One region of the Paraburkholderia sp. RL17-347-BIC-D genome, then DNA from elsewhere that is predicted to be linked to it. Evidence: riboswitches for the same ligand, from Rfam matches in the RefSeq annotation. Region 1 holds a riboswitch; the other holds the start of a gene.
What was found. Region 1 has a riboswitch for manganese ahead of mntP (manganese efflux pump MntP). Riboswitches for the same ligand answer to the same signal wherever they lie in the genome.

Region 2: another riboswitch for manganese. It lies ahead of P0D96_RS06280 (sodium:calcium antiporter); the one in region 1 lies ahead of mntP (manganese efflux pump MntP).

The regions. Positions count from the first base shown of each region.
Region 1 covers NZ_JARESS010000020.1:108,430-111,708, forward strand. Annotated here, with positions in the region: gene P0D96_RS25375 (DUF6697 family protein) at 1-200, shown strand, start outside; gene ppnP (pyrimidine/purine nucleoside phosphorylase) at 328-648, opposite strand; gene mntP (manganese efflux pump MntP) at 796-1,365, opposite strand; yybP-ykoY riboswitch at 1,375-1,541, opposite strand; gene P0D96_RS25390 (potassium transporter Kup) at 1,937-3,279, shown strand, end outside.
Region 2 covers NZ_JARESS010000003.1:164,772-168,050, reverse strand. Annotated here, with positions in the region: gene P0D96_RS06290 (c-type cytochrome) at 1-820, opposite strand, end outside; tRNA gene P0D96_RS06285 (tRNA-Arg) at 1,096-1,171, shown strand; yybP-ykoY riboswitch at 1,246-1,404, shown strand; gene P0D96_RS06280 (sodium:calcium antiporter) at 1,501-2,511, shown strand; gene P0D96_RS06275 (HAD family hydrolase) at 2,594-3,279, opposite strand, start outside.

The DNA of each region.
Region 1 (3,279 bases):
GAGCGGCAGGCCGAACGCTCGCGCGACAGACCGACCCACTGCCTGTTTTTGTCCGAACAGCGACTGACCGATTCCGTTACATGGGCGAGTACGTCACCGAGGAATCGTTTACTGCTCCGATCGACTACGCCAAGTACGTGCAGAACACGGGCTTTACGCTTGGTCAGATTTCGCGAGTGATCAAGATGAAGCGCCGTTGATCTCAACGGAAACTTCGATTCGGAATCGTCTCTTCGTCGGTTGGGTTGTAGCTCGTGCCCAACCGGCGATCATCAATCACACGTTTGAATGCGCGCGCCGTACCAATGTCGTACGACGCGACACGTTTTACAGATAGCTGCAGACGTAGTCGAGTGTTTCGATCACGTCGATATCGAAGCGGCTTTTCCCGGGCACCGAAAACGACTCGCCCGCACCATACGTCTTCCACTCGTCACTGCCTTCGAGGCGGATGCGGCATTGGCCGGCCTGCACTTCCATGAGTTCCGGCGCATCAGTGCCGAAGTTCAGCGCGCCGGGCAGGATCACGCCAAGCGTTTTGCGCGTACCGTCGGCAAAGAGAACGGTGTGCGAGACACACTTGCCGTCGAAGTAGACGTTGGCTCGTTTAACAATGGAAACCTGATCGAATTGCGTTGCGGCCGTCATGCCAATCTTCCTCTGGGTTGTCGTGGGTGGATGCGTTTGCGCGGACTTCAGGTCGGACGCAAGCCCGCCATGATACAGGCGGCGCGCGCGCCAGTCGTCGATCGCGCCGCAAGAGGTGGAGAGCAGCCGGCGGCCGTCAACCACCGTCTAGCCGATGATCTTCAGATGCTCAGCCAGGATAGTGCTGCCAATACCGATCAGCACGACGCCACCCGCCAACTCCGCACGCCTGCCGGCCACATGCCCGATGACACGGCCGAGCATCACGCCGATCGTGACCATCGTCATGGTGGCGAGCCCGATCGCGGCGGCAGTGGAATAGATGTTGACGTCCACGAAGGCGAGGCCCGCACCGACCGCCATGGCATCGATACTCGTGGCAAAGCCGGTCAGCGCCAGCAACCAGAACGAATGAGTCGACGGTTTCGCCGCCTCGATTTCCTTGGCGGCAAAGCTATTGAAAACCATGCGGGCGCCGAGGACCAACAACAGCGCAAACGCGATCCAGTGATCCCATGCGGAGACGTATTGCGCTGCAGCTTTGCCGAGGAACCATCCGACCAGGGGTGTCAGCGCTTCGATGACGCCGAAGATGAGTCCCGTCCTGACAGCCTCACGCCAGTGAGGACGTTTGAGCGTGGCGCCTTTGCCGATTGCGGCCGCAAAGGCGTCGGTGGACATGGCGAAAGCAAGGAACAGCGTTGCGACAGGATTCATGAGAGGAGGGCTCGAGGTCGGGCGGAAAACCGCGACACACCTCCGCGCCCGACCGGTCGCGTGGTGTGTCGATGGTCTTGCCAACCAAAGGGCTACCTGCACCACGGTCTGCGCGACCGAGAATGTTGACGCAGGCGCTTCTGGGTAGAAGCCGGCTACTCCCCAAAGACAGGGGCGAGCATATCACATCGAAAGCTTTATGTAATACGGATCGCACCTCGCGTATGTGGAGACGAAATAAATCTGTCGCCACTTCATGTATCAGTAGCGTGGCAATCGGCCGATGGTATATGTTGAATTAGTGGCACACCGTCCTTCAGGAAAAGAGACAGGTCACGTTCGCGGAAGGCAGGTACGCAAAACATCAGAACAATACGAATGCGCGTCCGGCGATAGGGCAACGGGACGCCCGTTCCTCGTACGGAGGTTGCTTCGGCGACGCTGACTGTTGCGTGGGGACGCAGGCGACTCCTCGAAAAAAACGAGGCCTGACAAAAGCATGAATCGGTTCCGCACGTGCATCGGCCTATGCCAATTGTTGCACCGCGAGAACGCGAAACTGGAGCGAGACATGAGCCAGTCAGTATCCGCCGCGCCCGATGCGGGCCATTCCGGCGGGCGCGGGCATCAGCGGCCGGCGATGCCCGCACTCGCGCTTGCAGCATTGGGTGTGGTGTATGGCGACATCGGCACCAGTCCACTCTATACGCTGCAGACGGTGTTCGATCCAGTCAACGGACTGTCGCTCAACGCGCTGAATGTGGTCGGCATTGTCTCGCTGATCGTCTGGTCGCTGATCGTCGTCGTCTCGCTCAAATACGTCACGTTGATTCTGCGCGCGAACAATCACGGCGAAGGTGGGATCATGGCGCTGCTGGCGCTGGCTGCGTCGTCGGTTGCCACGCGGCCGCGCTTGCGCCATATGTTGCTGGGTGTCGGCATCATGGGCGCCGCGCTCTTTTACGGCGACAGTGTGATCACGCCGGCGATCTCGGTGTTGAGCGCGGTCGAAGGTCTTCAGGTCGCCGCGCCGTTTCTCAAGACCTGTGTGATTCCCGTAACGCTGGTTGCGCTGGTCACATTGTTCCTGATGCAGAAGCGCGGAACGGCCGGTATCGGCATCGTGTTCGGACCGGTGATGGTGCTCTGGTTCATCGTGCTTGCCGTGGTGGGCGTCATTAACCTGATGCGCGCGCCCGCGATTCTCGTCGCGCTCAATCCGCTCGCGGGGCTGGCGTTTTGCCTGCATCATCGGTGGCTGGCGTTCGTTGCTTTGGGTGCGGTCGTTCTGTCCTTGACCGGCGCGGAAGCGCTCTATGCGGACATGGGACATTTCGGCGCGAGGCCGATCCGGCTGACGTGGTTCGGCCTCGTGTTTCCCGCGCTTGCGTTGAACTATCTGGGGCAGGGCGCGTTGCTGCTTGCCGATCCGGGCGCGCTGCAAAATCCGTTCTACAAACTGTTTCCGCAATGGGCGCTGTATCCTATGATCGTGCTTTCGACGATCGCGACCGTAATCGCGTCGCAAGCCGTTATCTCCGGCACGTATTCGATGACGAAGCAGGCGATGCAACTCGGCTTTCTGCCGCGCATGAATGTCGTCTACACGTCGGAAAGGGAAATGGGGCAAATCTACGTGCCAGGCATCAACTGGACGTTATTGGCCGCCGTCGTGGCGGCTGTGCTCGGCTTCGGTTCATCCACGGCGCTCGGCTCCGCGTACGGTATCGCTGTCACCGGCACGATGCTGATTACGACGATCCTGACGTTCTTCGTCATTCGCTACGCGTGGCATTACAACTGGCTGCTATGCGTGTTTGCGACCGGTTTTTTCTTCGTGATCGACGCGGCGTTCTTCTCCGCGAACCTGCTGAAACTCATGCAGGGCGGCTGGTTCCCGCTCCTCGTCGGGCT
Region 2 (3,279 bases), on a different contig from region 1:
GCATCGCGCCCTTGCCGTGCAGCGCGTAGTTATAGACCGTGTCCATTGGCTCTTTCAGACGCGGTGCCCAGGCGTCCTTGTCGCCGAATTTCGGTGCATTCAGCACGCCAGCCGCGTGACAGGCCTGGCAAACCTGCTGATACAACGCCTTGCCGGCTTGCGACGCGTCCGCGCTTTGCGTGCCGCCCGCTGCCGGCGCGGCCGCTTGCGGCACGCTGGCCATGGCGGCCATCGCTGCGGCGGCCTGAGCCGCGCCCGCGTCGGAAGCGCCGGCCGGCGCTGCCGCTGCTGCACCGGAGGCCGCAGCGGCGCCTGCTGCCGGCTGAGCCGGTTCAGGGAAGCTTCCGCCGGAGTTGTTGGCCATATAGGCGACCGCGCGGGCGATCTCAAAATCGCTGTAGTCGTCCGGGCTGGTGCCGCCGCGCGGCGGCATCGCGCCTTTACCGGTGAGGGCAGTGTGCAGCAGCGTATCGAAGCCTTGCGCGATGCGCGGCGCCCAGTCGGCAGCATTGGTAAATTTCGGCGCGCCTGCCGCACCCGACGCGTGACACGCGGAGCACACGGCCTTGTAGACTTCCTCGCCGCTCTTGTAGACGCGCGGCGCGTTGGCGTCGCGAATGTCGACCTGGGCGAACGGCTTGATGCGGGCGGTGACCTCGGCTTCGGAGAGAGAGTCGGTGCCGGCGCCGGTGCGCGTCGAATTGTCGACGTAGATCACTAGCAGAACGATGATGACGATCGGTACCGCAAAACTGGCAATGATCGCGGCGACGAGCTGTCCGGGGGTTTTGATCGGGGCTCCGTGTGGTGCTTCGCTCATGCTTGTCTCGTCTCCGTGGGTATGTGAGCGGTACAGCGTGACGGCAACTTCTTGTTCTTTAATCAGCCACGGACGATTATAGACGGAACATTTCGACGGCGGCGAGGGGCGCGGCGGGGTGTTCAGCAGGCGTTTACCCGCATCGCGAGGGTTGTCGGAAAGCCGCCGAATGCCGTCATTGGGGCCGTCCGGTGGACGGTGTGGCCGAAACCGGGTATCCTTTCGGTCTCGCTTTGGCGTCGCATCCGTTCTGGTTGCCGCGCTTTCGTGTTGAAGCGCCCGTAGCTCAATGGATAGAGTACTGCCCTCCGAAGGCAGGGGTTGCTGGTTCGATCCCAGCCGGGCGCACCATAGAGAGTCGATCTCGTTCAAGGGCTTACGCAGAATGCGCTAAGCCCTTTTGTTTTTTGCGGCCTTGTCGTGTCCCGACTTCCTTCATCCTTTGAAGGATGAGCGCGTCAACATACTTGGCCTGCGGGTCATGGCGCGTTCGACCGGGTCGGTTTGGCGAGCCCATTGACGCACTGCCTCGTTCTGGTCGGACGGGCGGCGGTGCGTCATTGGTTTGTCATCTACGTCCGACCGCGGAGTTGCCCTGTGAAACATCGTCGTACCCTGCCAGTCTCCCCTTCTGCCCGTCCGCCGCGCCGCTGCTTCTGCGTGTATGCGGAGCGCCGCGCATGACTGGTCTCCTGTTCGAACTTGGCATCATGCTGGTCGTCATTCTGGTGGCGGCCGAGCTCTTCACCAATGCGCTCGAGCATCTGGGCGAACGCCTCAAGATTTCCGAAGGCGTAACGGGTTCGCTATTCGCCGCTGTCGGCACAGCGCTGCCCGAGACGCTAGTGCCGCTGCTCGCGATCGCGGGCGGCACGACGGATAGCGCGGTCAATCAGGAGATCGGCGTCGGCGCGATTCTCGGCGCGCCGCTGATGCTCTCCACCCTCTCCACCTTCCTCATGACGCTTGCGATTCTCGGTTCACGCGGCGCGCGCGGCTGGGTCGCGCCAGAGCGTACGGGTTTCACGCGCGACCTCAACTATTTCCTGTGCGCGTTCGTGCTGGCCGCCGCAGCGATGTACGTGCCGCACGAGCAGATGATGGTGCGCGCGTTCTTCAGCGTGGCGCTGGTCGGCGTGTACGTCACTTATGTGGTGATGACCTTCCGCGCATCGAATGATCTGGTCGATGCCGGTCACGGCACCGAAGCGCCGGGCAAGATGCTGATCGCGCGCCTTCGCGTGCCGACCAATCTCGCGACCATCGTGGTGCAACTGGCGCTGGCCGTCGCGCTGCTGGTGTGGGGCGCGGAAGGCTTCATCCATGGTGTGCGCGGCGTGTCGCAGGCGCTTGGGGTGTCGCCGCTGCTGCTCTCGCTGCTGATCATTCCTATCGCCACCGAGCTGCCCGAGAAGGTCAACAGCATTCTGTGGATTCGCCGCGGCAAGGACACGCTGGCGTTCGGCAACATCACCGGCGCGATGGTGTTCCAAGGCACCTTGCTGCCAGCGATCGGTATTCTGCTGACGCCGTGGGTGCCGCGCATCGAAGTGGTGACCGGCATCGTGATCACGCTCGCGGCGGCGGCGTGGCTGCGGCTCAACGTGCGCGAGCGCGGCGTGCCGGTGTGGGCGTTGCTGGTTTGCGGCGCGCTCTATGCCACGTATCTGGCGATTACGCTGAGTCGCTAGACAAGGCGCTAAAGCCAGTCATAGCGCGACAACTCTAACAACCGCTGAAGGCCGCTTACGAATGGCCTTCAGCGGTTCAGGCTCAGTTCGCCGGGGGCGTCGCCGGCGCCGCTGCCGTCGTCGCGCCTTCAGGCTTGAACACGGTCTTCCAATCATCTTTCATATCGACGACGAGCCAGCCTTTCGCGCCGGCCTCGTCCAGACCTTTGTCGAGCTTGCCGCTCTTCGCCGCGCGGTCGTACGCGTATTCGCGTTGCGCGTCTGTGTGATGCACGAGCGCGGCGAGGCGCGGGCCGTCGCCTGCCGAGGTCCATTCGAGCATCGGCGCGTCGCCGTCCGCGTTACCGAACGCGATCACCGGACGTCGGCCGATCACGCGATCGATGGCAAGTGGTTTGGCCGAGCCGTCGACCAGCGTGTCGACTTGCGCGAGGCGCGTCAGCGAGACCGCGCCGTTGCTCTGGCCGTAGCGATACTTCACGGTGCTGCCGATCACCTGCTCGGGCGGAATGCCGTACATGCGCTGAGCCACGTCGCGGACGAACTCGACGTCGCCGCCCGTCACCAGATAGGTCTTGAAGCCGCTCGCGCGCAAATAGGCGAGCAACTCGAGCATGGGCTGATACGCGAGATCGGCGTAAGGCCGGTTGAAGCGCGGGTCGTTCGCGGCATCGAACCATTCGTGCACGAGCGCGGCGAACTGGTCGCCCGTCAGGCCGGCGTGGGCCGCCGCCAACACCCGCATCGAGCCGGCGTCGCCGCTTGCCG